Regions from separate parts of the Bacillus coreaensis genome, predicted to be linked through region 2. Evidence: a T-box and tRNA genes for the amino acid it is inferred to sense, from the RefSeq annotation. Region 2 holds a T-box; the other holds one or more tRNA genes.
What was found. A T-box is a leader RNA that pairs with one kind of tRNA and senses whether it is charged. The one in region 2 lies ahead of glyQ (glycine--tRNA ligase subunit alpha), so its partner is inferred to be a tRNA-Gly.

Region 1: it has a tRNA-Gly gene. The T-box ahead of glyQ (glycine--tRNA ligase subunit alpha) is inferred to sense a tRNA for this amino acid. The anticodon was not compared.

Annotation. Positions count from the first base shown of each region.
Region 1 is NZ_JBOCCY010000021.1:44,759-54,117, forward strand. It holds gene ACQ5H4_RS21020 (B3/B4 domain-containing protein) at 1-182, shown strand, start outside; gene ACQ5H4_RS21025 (aldo/keto reductase) at 225-1,067, opposite strand; gene ACQ5H4_RS21030 (MFS transporter) at 1,074-2,264, opposite strand; gene ACQ5H4_RS21035 (winged helix-turn-helix transcriptional regulator) at 2,431-2,793, shown strand; tRNA gene ACQ5H4_RS21040 (tRNA-Gly) at 2,881-2,954, opposite strand; gene ACQ5H4_RS21045 (2,3-butanediol dehydrogenase) at 3,247-4,296, opposite strand; gene ACQ5H4_RS21050 (NAD-dependent succinate-semialdehyde dehydrogenase) at 4,352-5,782, opposite strand; gene ACQ5H4_RS21055 (flavin-containing monooxygenase) at 5,917-7,548, opposite strand; gene ACQ5H4_RS21060 (sigma-54-dependent Fis family transcriptional regulator) at 8,030-9,359, shown strand, end outside.
Region 2 is NZ_JBOCCY010000005.1:202,596-211,954, forward strand. It holds gene ACQ5H4_RS10250 (YqzL family protein) at 1-134, shown strand, start outside; gene recO (DNA repair protein RecO) at 164-919, shown strand; T-box leader at 966-1,145, shown strand; gene glyQ (glycine--tRNA ligase subunit alpha) at 1,227-2,117, shown strand; gene glyS (glycine--tRNA ligase subunit beta) at 2,110-4,185, shown strand; gene ccpN (transcriptional regulator CcpN) at 4,316-4,948, shown strand; gene ACQ5H4_RS10275 (pyruvate, water dikinase regulatory protein) at 5,014-5,823, shown strand; gene ACQ5H4_RS10280 (YaiI/YqxD family protein) at 6,088-6,558, shown strand; gene dnaG (DNA primase) at 6,598-8,412, shown strand; gene rpoD (RNA polymerase sigma factor RpoD) at 8,446-9,359, shown strand, end outside.

The DNA of each region.
Region 1 (9,359 bases), on a different contig from region 2:
GCAGTCCTTATGTTGATTCTATGAGATCTGCTGTCACAGAATCAACTAGAGATGCACTACACCTGATTTATTTACGTCCGTCTATAACAGTTGATGAAGGACAACTTTTGACACAATCCGTTATGAATATGTTTACACAAATTCATGGTGGAGTTGGAGCTTGTCGAGTGATTGGTGAGTAAAAGTAATTTAACTCCCCTGTGATTTGCAGGGGAGTTGTCATTTTAAAAATCAAAATTATCAGGGTCTGGACCAACTCTTATATTTTGATTTAATTCATTGATCCGCTTCATATCTTCTTCAGAGAGAACAAAATCAAATAGTGAAGCATTTTCAATGATTCGCTGTGCTTTTGTTGATTTTGGAATCGTCACCACACCGTTTTGAAGATCCCACTTTAAGATGACTTGTGCAACAGTCTTATCATACGTTTCTGCCATTTCCTGTAGAACAGGGTGGTCTAGCAACTCTCCTTGCATTAAAGGAGACCATGCCTCAAGTTGAATATGATGCTTTTGGCAAAATTCTTTTAGCTCCACTTGCGTTAATCGAGGGTGGTATTCGACTTGGTTAATTACAGGTATAATGTTAGCTTCTTTCATTAACTCTTTTAGATGATGAATTTGAAAATTACTTACTCCAATTGCTTTAACTTTACCTTCATTATAAATTGTTTCAAGTGCCCTCCAAGCCTCTTTATATTTTCCTTCTACAGGCCAATGAATCAAGTATAAATCCAAATACTCTAAACCTAGTTTCTCTAAACTTTCTTCATACGCCCTAATAGTAGATTCATAGCCTAAATCCGCATTCCATACTTTTGAGGTAATAAATAAATCCTTTCTAGAGATCCCTGCTTCTTTCATTCCTTCTCGGATACCCTCTCCAACACCAGCTTCGTTTCCATAAATTGAAGCTGTATCAATACTTCTATAGCCATGACTTATAGCTGTTTTTATTGCATGAACCAACTCTGGCCCCTCTTCTACTTTAAACACACCAAGTCCAAACCAAGGCATGTTTACCCCATTATTTAAAGTAGTCGTTTTTTGTAAATGTTTATTAATCATCTATTAGCCCTCCATTAGATCTTTTTTTTCAAGTATTAGACTTACGCCTGTTAAAATGACAGCACCAAATACCATTAACGAACCAATCCATGCCGTATGGATCAATCCCATCTGATCGGTTATTATCCCGCCAACATAAGAACCAACGGCTATCCCTGCATTAAAAGCAGCTATGTTTATCGCTGATGCCACATCTACTGCCCCAGGAACGAAGCGTTCTGCAAGCATAACTACATATACTTGAAGGCCTGGAACGTTCATAAAAGCAAAGATCCCCATGAATATAATCGTGAGTATTCCAACCACTTTGAACGGAGCAGTAAAGCTTAATATGAGAAGAATCACTGCCTGAATGAGAAACATATAAAATAAGGACTTGAGCGGCTTATGATTTGCTAGGCGACCACCTATGACATTTCCAAGTGCAATGGCAATCCCATATACAAGTAAAACGACAGCCACTAATTCCTCTTTAATACCTGTAATGCTTTGAAGCAAGGGAGTTAAATACGTAAAGACTACGAATGTCCCTCCGTATCCTAATGCCGTGATAATGAACATTAGTAACAAACGTCCATTTTTAACTAAGTTCAACTGTTCACGGAATGTTGTTTTATTCCCTCTAGGTAGTTCACCCGGAACAAGAATGCTATTTGCAATCAAGGCTATTATTCCGACAATAACAATAGCAACAAATGCTGATCGCCACCCGACCTGTTGACCGATAAAGGTACCTATTGGAACTCCGGTAATCGTTGCAACCGTCAGCCCTGTAAACATAATAGAAATGGCACTAGCACGACGGTTTTCTGGAACTAAGCTTGCTGCAATTGTTGAGCCAATTGACATAAATACACCATGGGAAAATGCTGATAATACTCTTGCTGCAAGTAAAACACCTATTGAGGTTGCTGAAGCTGCTAGACTATTCCCGATTATAAAAACCAGCATAATCCAAAGCAGTAGCTTCTTTTTCGACATACTCGAAGTAATCGAGGTTAAAATCGGGGCACCTACTGTGACTCCTAGTGCATATAAAGAGACCGTTAGGCCAGCCATTGTAACAGATATTTGCAAATCCTTTGCTATAAGAGGAAGCAACCCAACACTAATAAATTCGGTTGTCCCAATCGCAAAAGCACTAATTGCTAATGCTAATAAAGCAAATGTACTTCTCTTTCTATCTATATTCATTTCATTTCCTCCTATTTATTTCCGTTGAATGATTCCTTGGTGTATTTCATCAACAAATGCTATTATGATTCATAGAGTTCTAATTGGGAAGAACGCACTTTAAAGTGATATAGGTACCTATTAGTAAGGTAGGTACTTTTTAGTACCTATGGAAAGGGGTATGAAAATGGAGAAAAAGAAGTACAACATTGCTGTGGAAGCAACATTAGAGGTGATCGGGGGCAAATGGAAGTGTGTCATTTTATGCCATCTTACACATGGAAAAAAGCGAACTAGTGAGTTGAAGAAATTAATGCCAAATATAACTCAAAAAATGTTAACACAGCAATTACGAGAGTTAGAGGACGACGGAGTGATCAACCGTATTAGTTATAATCAGGTTCCTCCTAAAGTAGAATATGAACTCAGTGAGTATGGTAAAAGTCTACAATCAATTTTGGATTCGCTATGTGCATGGGGAGAATCTCATATTACAAAAGTGTATGGAGATAAAAATGATGTTTTAGAGGAAAGTATTTTAAATCAATAATAGCAACAAATACCCTCGTTAATATGAGGGTATTAAAAAACGCAGTACATCGTTTTTATAAACGGCATACTGCGTTGCTTATATGTATGGAGCGGGTGATGAGAATCGAACTCACGACATCAGCTTGGAAGGCTGAGGTTTTACCATTAAACTACACCCGCAAATATGTGATTCATATTTGGTACTTTTATATAATACAAAGATTCCTAAAAAAAATCAAGTATTTTGTCGAACTTTTTTTCATGTAAGGCCGAAGCATATTTTTTCTTATTTGATTCGTACATATCAAACTCCTCAAAAAGGAACGAGGAATGCACCTACCTTTCTAGCATCCCTCCCCCTTTATTAGTCTATTAAAAGGAGCTGTTTCTCAACTTTCCAATATGCTTCTTATTTTAACTTGTACTCCTCTGAAAAATACCCTGTTCCATCATTGAAACTTAATACAATGTATTAGTTATCTCCACTTAAACGAACAAGTATTTTCGCTTGTGATTTGTCATGTATAAGCGTTTCAAAACCATTTTCTACTATATTTTCTAATTCAATTCGATCGGTAATAATCTGTTTTGCTGGTAACTGCCCGCTTGCAATTAATTCAATCGTTTGTTGGAAGGTGATCCGCTCATAAGCAAGAGTTGCGCAAATTTTGACTCCACTCGTTGTGAGTTCAAACGGGTTCCAATTAATGCTCGAAGAAAAGATCGATACGACCATTACTAACCCTCTAATTTTTGTAGCTTGAATGGCTTGTTTGAAAGTAGCATCAACTCCAGCCACCTCAAAAGTGATATCGGCTCCATCAGGACAAACTTTTCTGATTTCCTTTATTACATCTTTTTGTCCCGCATGGATAATATGGGTAGCTCCTGCCTGTATAGCCTTTTCGAGTCTCGTCTCAGACACATCAATGGCAATAATATTTGTAGCTCCTGCAGTTTTGGCTGCCATTATCGTCAATAAACCGATTGGCCCTGAGCCAAAAACAGCAACAGAATCACCAATCAACAAATTGGCTTCCTTTACTGCTTGCACAGCCACAGCCGTTGGTTCGACTAAAGCACCTTCTTCAAGGGACATTGAGTCCGGCAAGATGTAGGCATATTTTTCTGGAATCACAGCATATTCGGCAAAGCCACCATCCACGTGTAACCCAAATGTACCAAATCCATCAAAGACATCTTCCTTGGAGCTTCTTTGTTCCTTTGTAATCATTGGATAAATGGAGATACGATCCCCTACTTTGAATTTCGTCACACTCGAACCAACCTCTTCCACGACACCAGCGAACTCATGTCCTAGGGTGAGGGGGGCTTGACAACCTGTAACAGGGTCTGGACTGTTCACCGGGATGAAGACGGGACCCTCATGATATTCATGTAGGTCACTTCCACAAATCCCTGCCCAAGCGACTTTAATCTTTAATTCATCGTCCCCAAGTTGTTTTAATGCTCTCGCTTCCACACGAACATCATTTTTCCCATACCATACTGCTGCTTTCATCATTATCATCCCCTTAAAGATTTGTAGATACATATATTTTTAAGATCGTATCTTACTATTGGCTTTTAATCGCAAAAGAAACCAACTTCGTTTCAAGATAATCTTCTAAACCATAGTGACCACCTTCTCTTCCAAGACCACTTTGTTTTACTCCACCAAATGGTGCCTGGACGGCAAACGGAGCAGGATCATTTACGCCTACCATGCCGTATTCTAGCTTTTCAGATACGCGATGTGCTCTTGAAAGATCATTCGTGTACACATAGGATGCTAACCCATAAATGGTACGGTTTGCTTTTTCAATGACCTCATTTTCATCTGTGAAACGAATGATTGGTGCTACCGGGCCAAATGTTTCTTCATACGTAATCTTCATTTCTTGATTCACATTTGTGAGGACGGTTGGTGAATAAAAATAACCATTTTGGTAAGGGGCTTCAACCAGCACCTTCCCTCCGCAAAGGACAGTAGCCCCTTTCGTTACAGCATCGACCACATGCTCATGCGCTTTTTCCACCGCATCTTTGCTAACCATTGGACCCATTTGTGTCTCTTCATCCAAGCCATTTCCAATAACCATTGACGCCACTTGATCCGCAAAACGCTGCGCAAATTGATCATAGATTGAGTTATGGACATACACTCGGTTTGCACACACACATTGTTGTCCTGATGATGCGAATTTACTGCTCATCGTACCAGCAATTGCTAAATCAATATCAGCATCTTCAAATACGATAAACGGTGCATGGCCTCCAAGTTCCATAGAAATCCGTTTTACCGTATCAGCCGATTGTCGGATCAGTGCTTTTCCTACTTCAGTCGATCCAGTAAAAGAAACTTTACGAACATCTTCGCTTGCCATTACCTCACCGACAATGTCAGAGGCACTTCCCATTACTAGATTAACAACACCCGGCGGAAGACCTGCTTCATCGATAACTTTAATTAATTCCAATGAAGATAATGGAGCCTCACGAGAAGGCCGTAACACAACCGTACAACCAACTGCTAACGCAGGACCTAACTTTCTAGCCCCCATCGATAAGGGGAAATTCCATGGCGTTATCGCTGCAACAACCCCAATAGGCTGTTTTAATACAGAAATCCGCTTGTTTGGAGAAGAAGCTGGAATAATCTCTCCATAAACTCGACGTGCTTCTTCTGCATACCATTTAAAATATGCAATGGTGCTTCCTACCTCATACCGAGCGTTGTGAATAGTCTTACCCATCTCTTGGGTAATCGTACGAGCAAAATGCTCCTTCTTTTCTGTCAACAACTCAACCACACGGTGCAAATACTCTCCACGTTCTTCGCCCGTTAAGCTGGACCATGAAGGGAATGCTTCTTTTGCCGCCTGGATCGCCTGTTGTGTCTCCTCTTTTCCGACTAAATATACCTTGTCAACCAGTTGACCGTTTGCAGGATTCCTAATTTCTAAAACCTCATCCGTCTCAATAAATGAACCATTGATGTACACCATAATCCCCCTATATATTTAGCTGTAATCTATCTTCCTTCGTTTCACCAATACATAACGTAAACCATGTTTAGCAACGAGCGATGTTTTATTAATGGTCGGGAAGATCACTCTCCCCGACTCAAAGGTTGCCTTAATTATTTCAAACTAGACATTTTCGCACGGTCGAATACAAAGCCACTGTATCCAATCTCGCCCAAAAGATTTCTGTATGCATTCAAACCACCCATGTAAAACATCACGGCATGTTTCTTACCAGGAATGTTTGCCCCAAAAATCCATGATTCGGTCTTCGCAAACAATGTCTGATTTGCGATGTTCCGGCAAGTTTCCACCCAATCTTCTTCCGCTACTTGCGTAGGTTCGATCGTTTCAATGTTGTTTTCAACCATGTGTTTAACTGTTTCGGCAATCCATTCAACTTGTGTTTCAATTGCAGGTGGTAAATTAGAGAACGGACCATTAGGACCTAAAATCATGAATAGGTTAGGGAAATCTGTGTTTGACATACCAAGATATCCTGTTGGTCCATCAAGCCATTTCTCACGCATAGAGACGCCACCACGTCCACGCATGTCGATCTTCGTATAGTTTCCATCAACTGCATCAAATCCTGTAGCATAGATGATGACATCTAGCTCGTATTCTCCTTCTGTCGTGCGAATACCCTTAGGTGTAATTTCAACAATTGGATTTTCTTTGACATCTACCAACGAAACATTGTCACGATTATATGTTTGATAATAACCGCTATCACATAATGGACGTCTTGCATACAGATCAGTTGGTGTTAACTTGCGAGCGGTTTTTGAATCCTTAACAATTTCGCTAATTTTCTTTCGAATAAAGCTAGCAGCAGCCTCATTCGCCTCTATATTTGTCCCAATATCACCAAATGTTTCAAACATGAAGCGGAAGCCATTTCCCTTATCCCAAGCTTTTTGAAATATCCGATTCTGTTCCTCAATTGATACGGAGTTCGCAGGAACATTACTTTCATCTACCCCGTAAGCAACTGATGAATTTTTAGCTTGTTCCCAAATTTTTGCGAAGTTTGCCTTGATTTCATTGATTTCTTCCTCTGATTGAGGTCTTTTACCAGATGGGACACTATACTGAGGTGTCCGTTGGAAGACGGTTAAATGCCCGACTTCTGGTGCAATAGCCGTAATAACTTGTACTCCGGTCGAACCTGTACCTATCACACCTACTCGTTTTCCTTTCAGATCAACACCAGACTTCGGCCATGCAGCGGTGTGATATTGTTCCCCAGTAAAGGTTTCTCTTCCTTTAAAGTTTGGTATATTCGTAGCGGAAAGTAATCCAAGACCTGTAATAAGATACTTTGCCGTAACTACATCACCTTTATCAGTCTTTACTTCCCACAAATTATTCACTTCATCAAAGTGTGTGGAATTAACTTTGGTATCGAATTGAAAGCTACGACGCAGATCGTAACGGTCAGCTACGTGCCCTAAATAGTCTAAAATTTCAGGTTGCGTTAAATACGACTCTTTCCAGCTCCATTCCTGAAGTAGTTCTTTATCAAAAGAATAACGGTACAGGTAGCTCTCTGTATCAGAAAGTGCACCTGGATAGCGATTCCAGTACCAAGTACCACCTACATCTGATCCTTTGTCGTACCCTTGAACCGTTAATCCTTGCTCGTTACGGAGCTTATGAACCATGTATAGACCCCCGAACCCAGCTCCAATTACAACCGCATCAACATACTTTCTTTCAACATTTCTCCCTTTGTTTTGCTCCATAAAATGTTTCCCCCTTAAAAGCTTGATAGATGAGCTTCACTTGATAAAATGAAACTGAATGATTCAGAAGAGTTTGATTTCTCACTCTCAGAAACTCTAAATTTATTAATCCCTTCCAATCCCCTATGAATACGGTTTCATTTTATTGGTGATGTATTTATATACATGCAAGAGTTGTGCCAACTTGAAAACAGCATCTTATCGCTCTACCTATTTTTATAGTGTCGCATAATTGCAACAGATCCCTAGACAAATTCTCTTTGCGACTTGTATTTTCAGTAATTCCGATATATGCTACACTTTGTCTCATTTTTGCAACAGTCAGGATACTCAAAAAAATATTTTGGCAGTGCGGATACAAAACGATTCGAATACGCTCATTTTTCAGAGGCTTTTCATTTTGAATCCAGTCAATGATTGTGTATAATAACATATATCTGTAAATTTTAAATATTCCGAATTAAATTGAGGTGACTAATCTATGTCCCTGCTTCCTCTTTCCACATATCCTTCCTTATCTAAAGATGACCTGATCCTCCTGAGAAAAAATCATTTCGAAAAATGGGAAGAGTTTTTTTCAAACCAATCTTCTACCCTACCTGAGGTGAGAGATGTCATCTTTCAATCTTGGAATCGATGCAAAGAGTATGAAGAATTAAATCCAATGATTCAGGGCTCCATAAAAAACGTTACGGATGAGAAACTGAAAGAACTAAGAACGGAAAACGAATTATTTCATTTAGCAAAGCCTATTCTCAAACAGGCCGAACAGGATCTCTCCTACAGTAATCATGTCATTCTATTTTCTAACCATGATGGCATCATCTTAGATAGTTTTGGAAATAACTTTGTTTCTACTAAACTCGGAAACTCAGTGAATGCCAATATTGGATCCAATTGGTCTGAACGTTGGGCGGGAACGAATGGGATAGGAGCATCTCTTTATTTGCAACAACCGGTTCAAATATTTTCATCTGAACATTTCTCTTTTAGCTGTCATGATTGGGTCTGTTCATCAGCCCCTATTTTGAATCCGCTTACACACGAATTATTAGGAGCTATTAACCTTTCAACGACATCAGATACCTTTCACCCCCTAAGCATGATGAAGACAATACAAATTGCTAATCAAATTGAAAGAACGTTATTTCACCATTATTATCAAGCCCAAGTGATGATGCATGATCAATATATTGAATGGATAAATAAATGGAAGAAACAAACGGTTTTTTTGTGCAACACAAAGGGTGCAATCATTAAGACTAATAGCAGAGATTCTCTTGATGAGCTTCAATCTTTCTTGTATACGACCGTTAACAAGAAAGAGTTTGTGGACAATAAAGAAGGGGAAATAGAAACCACCTTGTGTGGACGTAACTTTCATTTTTTGTTCAAGAAGATCTATTGGAATAATCGATTTATAGGGTTTATCACTGTCTTGGATAGAAAAGAGAAACAAAACGTCTTCACAAAATCTCATAATCACCATGCCAAATACTCTATTCAAAGTTTAATCGGTCAATCAATAGCCATAAAAGAAATCAAGCGGATTGTTCAGATTTCTGCCTCTAGTGATTCGAATATTATGATTACTGGGGAGAGTGGCACGGGAAAAGAATTAGTGGCTAACGCCATCCATGAAGCGAGTAATCGAGCCAACCACCCTTTTATAGCGATTAATTGTGCTGCCATACCAAAGGAATTACTACCAAGTGAGCTATTCGGGTATGTTGCCGGGGCATTTACAGGGGCCAATCCAAAGGGAAGCGTTGGGAAATTTGAGCTAGCAAACAGAGGAACTCTATTCCTTG
Region 2 (9,359 bases):
TTACCTGGAAAGTTTTTTCGCAAACAGGTAACATTGACACTTATCTGCTCTTTAAGGAGTTAGAGAAGGAGAATCAAGACATACCCGGGAATCAGGATGATGAGCTAGCAGAGGTTGAATTTCCATATCTCTAGGTTTGTCTAGTACTAGGATGGTGTTCTAGATGTTTCAAAAATGCGAAGGCATCGTCATTCGAACAAATCATTATGGTGAAACAAATAAAATAGTCACTCTATTCACACGCGAATGGGGGAAAATTGGGGTGATGGCTCGCGGCGCCAAAAAGCCAAACAGCCGTTTAGCTGCCATCACTCAGCTTTTTACATACGGTCAATTCCTAGTGCAAACAAGTAGCGGCCTGGGGAGTTTGCAGCAGGGTGAAATGCTTTCCTCCATGCGCTCAATCAAGGAGGATATCTTCCTAACTGCTTATGCAAGTTACGTCATTGATCTAACAGATAAAAGTACTGACGAAAAAAAAGCAAATCCATTTTTATTTGAGATGCTATATCAAACGCTAAATTATATTAACGAAGGTTATGACCCAGAAATTATTGTCCATATTTTTGAAGTAAAAATGTTGAATACATTAGGGTTGTATCCCGTCCTTAATCAATGTACCGTTTGTGGAAGTACAGACGGTCATTTTTCATTTTCAATTAGAGAGGGCGGATTTATCTGTCATCGCTGTTTGGAAAAGGATCCATATCACTATAAAATCTCACAATCAACAGTAAAACTACTTCGTTTATTTTATTTTATTGATATGGGTAGGTTAGGGAATATATCTGTGAAGCAAGAAACAAAGGATGAGTTAAAAAAAATTATTAATGCTTATTATGATGAATATTCTGGTTTACATTTAAAAACGAAAAAATTTCTAAATCAAATTAACCAATTAGGAAGTAATGACTTTTAAGAGTTGACAACGACCTTTGTTTCAGCTAAGATTCAAATTAAATTTAATATTTGCGTTGAAGGAAAGGAGTACTTAACTTTCTCTACTTAGAAGCGATCCTAGGACGGTGAAAGCTAGGAATAGAGTGTTAAGGAAGGGCGTTCCCGAGCAATGTCGGAATAAGGTGGCCGACTTTTTTTAAAAGTCAGCAAATAGGGTGGAACCGCGGGTAACTCTCGTCCCTATGCTCAAAAGGCATAGGAGACGGGAGTTTTTTTGTTTGCCAAAAAACCATCATCTCTTATGCGATAAATTTTGGAGGTGTACGATGAATATTCAAGACATGATTTTAACTTTGCAAAAGCATTGGTCTGATCAAGGATGTATTCTAATGCAAGCTTACGATGTGGAAAAGGGTGCGGGAACCATGAGTCCTTATACGTTCTTACGTGCTATTGGACCTGAACCATGGAATGTGGCGTATGTGGAACCGTCAAGACGACCAGCCGACGGAAGATACGGAGAAAACCCTAATCGCTTGTACCAACATCACCAATTCCAAGTGATTATGAAGCCTTCTCCTGACAATATACAGGAAATTTATCTTGATTCATTGAAGGCGCTGGGAATTGATCCTCTTCAACACGATATTCGTTTTGTAGAAGATAATTGGGAAAACCCATCGCTTGGTTGTGCAGGACTTGGTTGGGAAGTATGGTTAGATGGTATGGAAATAACGCAATTCACGTATTTCCAACAGGTAGGGGGACTTGAGTGTAAGCCTGTTTCAGTTGAAATAACTTATGGAATCGAGCGCCTTGCTTCTTATATTCAAGAAAAGGAAAATGTATTTGATTTAGAGTGGACCAACGGCTTTACGGTTCGTGATATTTTCTTACAGCCTGAATATGAGCACTCAAAATATACTTTTGAAACATCAGATCCTGAAATGCTTTTTAATCTGTTTAACATTTATGAAAAAGAAGCACATCGTCAAATGAACGAAGGGCTTGTTCATCCCGCTTATGACTATGTCTTAAAATGCTCTCATGTATTCAATCTTCTAGATGCAAGAGGCGCTATTTCTGTTACTGAACGTACTGGGTTTATCGGTCGATGTAGAAACCTAGCAAGAAAGATAGCTAAAACGTTCTATGAAGAGAGAGAAAAGTTAGGATTCCCAATTCTACAGCAAAAGGGGGAAGATACACATGAATAAGCAAGATTTATTACTTGAAATCGGGCTTGAAGAGATGCCAGCTCGTTTTGTGACAGGGTCAATTGAACAGTTAACATCAAAAATAGAGAACTGGCTAAAAGAGAAAAAGATTTCATTTGATTCCATCACTCATTTTTCTACTCCAAGACGTCTAGCGGTCATTGCTTACGGTGTAAGTACTAGCCAAGAGGATGTTGAGGAAGAGGCAAAAGGACCTGCTAAAAAGATTGCAGTTGACCATGAAGGGAATTGGTCGAAAGCAGCTGTAGGATTTACTAGAGGTCAAGGAATGTCGGTTGAGGATATATATTTCAAAGAGATTAATGGGGTCGAGTACGCTCATGTTCGAAAGTTTACAAAAGGGCAAGCGACAAAAGAAATACTTCCGGAGATAGAACATATTATTACCGGACTAACATTCCCTAAAAATATGCGTTGGGCAAGTGAAACACTAAAATATATTCGTCCAATCAAATGGATACTTGCTATATATGGAACAGAGATTATCCCATTTACCATCACGAATGTATCGACAAGCAATTTTACAAACGGGCATCGTTTCTTAGGGAAAGAAGTGAAAATCGGTACTCCAGAAGAGTATGTAACTAAGCTTTTAGGTGAATTTGTTATTGCAAATGCAGAAGAAAGAAAAGGCGCAATCCTGTCACAAATTTCTAAGTTAGAAGAAGAGCAAGGCTGGGCGATTCCTGTCGATGAGGAGTTATTAGAAGAAGTAACGAATCTAGTTGAATATCCAACCGCTTTATTTGGAAGATTTGAGGAAGAATTTCTAGAGCTACCCGAAGAAGTTCTTATCACGTCTATGAAAGAGCATCAGCGATATTTCCCTGTTAAGAAAAAGGACGGAACACTTTTGCCATTCTTTGTTACAGTAAGAAATGGAGATCATATGCATCTTGAGACAGTAGCAAAGGGAAATGAGAAGGTTCTTAGAGCAAGACTATCAGATGCAGCCTTTTTCTATAGAGAAGATCAAAAAACGAATATTTCTGATGCTCTCGCTAAGCTTGCCTCCATTGTATATCATGAGGAAATTGGTACCCTTTCTGAAAAAGTTGCACGAGTACGTTCACTAACCAATCAGTTAGCAGAGTTATTAACCTTTAATGAGGATGATAAAAAGACAGCGGATCGTGCTGCTGAAATCAGTAAGTTTGATTTAGTCACTCATATGGTATACGAATTCCCAGAACTTCAAGGTTTCATGGGTGAGAAATATGCTAGACAAAAGGGTGAATCTGAAGCAGTTGCTGTTGCCATTAATGAACACTACATGCCAAGAAACGCCGAAGACTCTACGCCAAAATCAAATAGTGGGGCACTTCTTGCCTTAGCAGAGAAACTAGATACGATTGTCTCATTTTTTGCAATTGGCAATATCCCAAGCGGCTCACAGGATCCGTACGCATTAAGAAGACAAGCGTCAGGAATTGTTCAAATCTTAATCAATAAAGAATGGAATGTCTCACTAACCGATCTTCTACGTCTCTCTATCCTTTCCATTAAGGAAAAGGGAATTGGAGAAAAAGGTGAAGAGGAGTTACTACTTGAGCTTGTAACTTTCTTCAAGCTTCGCTTAAAGCATTATTTACAAGAACAAAGCATTCGCTATGATATCATTGATGCTGTATTAGAAAAGAATATTACAGCTTTACCTACACTTGTCAAAAAGGCTTTTGTTCTACAAACGAAAAAAGATGCTAGTGGTTTTAAAGAGACGGTTGAAGCTCTTAGCCGTGTGCTTACCATCTCGAACAAAGCAGTGGAACATGCGGAAATCAATGAATCCCTGTTTGAAAACCAGTACGAGACGGCACTATATAATCAATATCGCGGTGTGAAATCTGCATTAGCATCTAGTGAAACTAGTGAGGAAGAGTTTTTCGACAAACTTGCATCTTTACAAGGGGCAATCAACGACTTCTTTGACCATACAATGGTCATGGCAGAGAATCAAGCGTTGAAAAACAACCGTTTAGCATTAATGTCACAGTTGGCAGAATTGATTATCAGCTTTGCAAATGTAAAGGAAATTGTAACAAAATAATCTTTTTTAAAGAGGGCCTTCTGAATGGTGAAGGCTCTTTTTATCCTTATGTCTTTTCATTTATGAGAGATAGTATATAATAATTTTATATAAGTATGACATACATATGAGCCTAAAGGGCAAATAGGTGGTGAGTACAATCGAGCTAAATAAACGGCAAGAGCATATTTTACAAATTGTAAAGGAAAATGGGCCGATAACTGGAGAGCATATTGCAGAACGACTCAATTTAACGAGAGCTACACTTCGACCAGATCTAGCTATTTTAACCATGGCTGGATATTTGGATGCACGGCCGCGGGTAGGTTATTTTTACACAGGGAAATCAGGCACACAATTATTAACTGAGAACTTAAAGAAACTCTTTGTGAAGGATTATCAGTCTATTCCTGTAGTTGTGAACGAAAACGTTTCTGTTTACGATGCGATCTGTACTATGTTTCTCGAAGATGTTGGGACATTATTTGTTGTCGATCAATCTTCCTTGCTCACAGGCGTATTGTCGAGGAAAGATCTATTAAGAGCAAGTATTGGAAAGCAGGAACTAACCACTTTACCAGTGCATATCATCATGACAAGAATGCCTAATGTAACGATGTGCGGAAAAGACGATCTTCTCATTGATGTGGCGCATAAATTAATTGATAAGCAGATTGATGCATTGCCTGTTGTTCGAGAATCGGAAAGAGGTTTCGAAGTACTTGGCAGAATCACTAAAACAAATTTAACAAAGGCGTTTGTTGCATTAGCAGAAGGAAATTAACGACCGAAAACGGAATTACTCGATTCGCATAATATTATTACAAATGATGTAGGAGATGAGGAAGTATGGGGAAAATGCCAATCGTCTACGTGGTATCTGATTCTGTAGGAGAAACTGCAGAGCTCGTGACAAAAGCAGCGATAAGCCAATTTGATGGACAAGAAGTCACAATCAAAAGGTTTCCATATGTAGAGGATAAATCCAATATTGACGAAGTGATTTCACTTGTGAAATTAGACGGTGGGATGGTTGCCTATACACTTGTTAAGCCAGATATGCGGGAGTATATGAGGGATACAGCGAAGTCTGAAGGAATATATGCTTGTGATATTATAGGTCCTTTGATTGACCAAATTCAAGAAATTTGTGGGAAACAACCTTTATTTGAACCGGGTTTGGTTAGGAAGCTCGATGAGGAGTATTTTAAAAAGGTGGAAGCAATTGAATTTGCCGTTAAGTATGATGATGGTCGAGACCCGAGGGGGATTTTAAAGGCGGATATCGTCTTAGTGGGTGTTTCAAGAACCTCAAAAACCCCATTGTCACAGTACCTGGCTCATAAACGTATTAAAGTGGCGAATGTTCCACTTGTTCCAGAGGTTGATCCTCCAGAGGAATTGTTTAAAGTACCTTCAGAGAAATGTTTCGGATTAAAAATAAGCCCAGAAAAACTAAATAATATTAGGCGTGAAAGACTTCTTTCTTTAGGTTTAAATGACAGAGCAAGCTACGCGAATATCGAACGGATTAAAGAAGAAATTGAGTATTTTGATAAAATTGTCTCAAGAATTGGATGTCATGTGATCGATGTAACCAACAAAGCTGTTGAAGAAACAGCTAATGTCATTTTAAACCGTTACTTAAAAAGAGGATAAAAAAAAGAAATAGCGCATAAAATGATGTGCTATTTCTTTTTATTGTTTGGAAAGGTATCACAAAAAAAGTGATGGAAAAATAGACTTTTATATACTATAATAAAAAATTGTGATAAAAATGTATCAGATTAGGTTTAGACTTCACTATGAACGAATAAACTATTTATTGTCAGAAGTCAAGATTCTCGTCCGAAAAAAATTCGACAAACGCTTTTCCACTAAGTTATTCCTCGAAATAAGAAGGAATATATGGAGTGATGTAGAATTAATAGTACATTAGGTTTACCCAAGGTTCTAGTTGATGCAGATTCCTGTCCAGTGAAGCAGGAAATTGTCGAAATTGCGTCGAATTTTTCATTGGAAGTAATTTTTGTTGCATCTTATAATCATATGAGCACCACAGAAGCTGCAGGAACATGGAAATATGTCGATACGGGCAAGGAGGAAGTTGACTTATATATCATGAACCATGTGGATAAAGGAGACTTTGTAGTCACCCAAGACATCGGGTTAGCTTCGACACTCGTGAATAAAGGTGTTTATGTACTTTCTCCAAGGGGGAATGTATACGAAGAGAAAGATATTAATCTTGCTCTTGATATGAGGTATCTTGCCGCGAAAGCTAGGCGACAAGGGGTACACTCGAAAGGACCCAAACGTTTTGGTCAAAATGACCGAGATGATTTTGCGAAAAATTTTTATAGCATTTTGTCGAAATTTGCAGGAAATCTATAATTTATCGCGAATTACTCACTAATACCTGGAGTTGTTTTCATGGCAGAACGTATCCCTGAGGATAAAATTAATGAAATTCGCCAGGCGGTTGATATAGTGGACGTGGTTAGCGACTATGTTCAGCTGAAAAAACAAGGTCGGAATTATTTTGGACTTTGTCCGTTTCATGGAGAAAATTCTCCTTCCTTCTCCGTTTCTCCCGATAAGCAAATTTATCATTGTTTCGGATGTGGAGCAGGTGGAAATGCATTTTCTTTCTTAATGGAACAAGAAGGTGTCTCATTTATAGAAGCGGCTGTTAAACTAGCTGAAAAAGGAAATGTTGAGCTACATATCGAATCGTCATCTTACACAAATTCTAGGACGATCCCGAATGATTTTCAGCAGATGATTGATGCTCACGATTTATTACGTAAATTCTATCATCATTTGCTCGTAAACACAAAAGACGGTCAACATGCACTTGAGTACCTTTTATCGAGAGGCTTTACTAATGAAGCGATTGCTAAATTTCAAATAGGCTATTCATTAAATTCGTGGGATTTTGTTTACAAATTCTTATCGAAACGTAATTATCCCCCTGAAGTGATGGAAAGGGCAGGGCTAGTTATTAAACGTGAACGTGATGGAACTTATTTTGATCGCTTCAGAGACCGCATAATGTTTCCTATATTAGACCACAAAGGCAATACAATTGCGTTTTCAGGAAGATCATTAGGGGCTGATGAGCCAAAATATTTAAATAGTCCTGAAACAGCAATTTTTAACAAAAGTAAAATTTTATATAATTTTCACCAAGCAAGGGCAAGCATTAAAAAAACGAATCAAATCGTATTATTTGAGGGGTTTGCTGATGTAATAGCTGCCGATCGATCAGGTGTACTCAATGGAGTTGCAACCATGGGAACATCATTGACAGACGATCATATCGTATCAATCAAGCGGAGTGCTGAAGCAGTAACGATTTGTTACGATGGAGACAATGCTGGTATTGAAGCCGCTCACCGTGCTAGTCAGCTTCTTCATTCAGCTGGGATTCAGGTACGTGTGGCAATATTGCCAGATGGAATGGACCCAGATGATTATATTCGCCAAAATGGTGATGAGAAATTTCAAAACGAAATTATCTCTGCAAGTGTTACATTAATGAATTTTAAACTGCGATATTTAAGAAGAGGAAAGGATTTAAATAATGAAGGAATTCGCCTCCAATATATCGAAGAAGTATTAAAGGAAATAAGCCAACTAGAGAAGGTAGTAGAACGAGATCACTACTTGAGACAGTTGGCGAGTGAGTTTTCCCTTTCACTCGATGCATTAAAGCAACAACAAAAGCAATTTTTCTTTGCGAACAAAAAGGGAAATCGTGCGCAATATGTTCAAAAAAGAAATCAAGATGTGGTTATCAAACATTCTTCCAACCTAAGACCGGCTTATGAAACTGCAGAAAGACGTTTAATAGCTTATATGTTGAAGGATTCTGACATAGCATATAAAGTGCAGGATTTGTTAAACGGTACTCCCTTTAATATTGATGAACATCAAGCAATCATAACATACTTGTATGGTTACTATGAAAAGGGATTCCAACCAAACCCGAGTGATTTCCTAACATATATAAAAGATGAAAAGCTTAGACGTACTGTAGCAGATATTGGAATGATGTCTATTGGTGAGGAAATAAGCGACCAGGAGCTTTCCGATTACATTAAGCAGGTGTTTAATTATCAAAAGATGTTAAAAATAAAAGAAAAAGAAGTAGAAGAGAAAGAAGCAGAGAGACAAAAGGATCATGGTAAGGCAGCTGCGATTGCGATGGAAATTATCCAATTGCGCAAAACATTAAAAGCTTGAGATTGTTGTTTGACTTTGGAAGGAGGGGTACATATGGCTGAAAAATCGGCCCGTTCAAAAGAGGTTGATTCAGATTTGACCCTAGAACAAGTAAAAGACCAGTTAACAGAGGTTGGAAAGAAAACAGGGGTTCTAGCCTATGATGATATTGCAGAGAAATTAGCTAATTTTGATGTAGACTCTGATCAAATGGATGAGTTTTATGAATTTTTAGGTGAGCAAGGTGTAGAACTAGTTGGAGAATCCGAAGACGGAGATCCTAATGTACAAGAGCTTGCTAAAGGTGAAGAAGAATTTGATTTAAATGATCTAAGCGTACCACCAGGAGTGAAAATCAATGACCCGGTTCGAATGTACTTAAAAGAGATAGGTCGAGTAGACCTATTGTCTGCCGAAGAGGAAATTGAGCTCGCTAACCGTATCGAACAAGGTGATGAAGAAGCTAAGCGTCGTTTAGCAGAAGCTAACCTACGTCTTGTGGTTAGTATTGCAAAACGTTATGTTGGTCGCGGCATGTTGTTTCTTGATTTGATTCAAGAAGGTAACATGGGATTAATCAAAGCGGTTGAAAAGTTTGATTATCGCAAAGGCTTTAAATTTAGTACGTATGCTACTTGGTGGATACGACAAGCTATTACTCGTGCGATTGCTGACCAAGCAAGAACCATTCGTATCCCCGTTCATATGGTGGAAACCATCAATAAATTAATTCGTGTTCAACGCCAGTTACTTCAGGATCTTGGACGTGAACCAACTCCAGAAGAAATTGGGGAAGATATGGATTTAACTCCGGATAAGGTTCGTGAAATCTTAAAAATTGCTCAAGAACCAGTCTCATTAGAAACACCAATTGGTGAAGAAGATGACTCACATTTAGGTGATTTCATTGAGGATCAGGATGCTACATCACCTTCAGAGCATGCTGCATATGAGCTGTTAAAAGAACA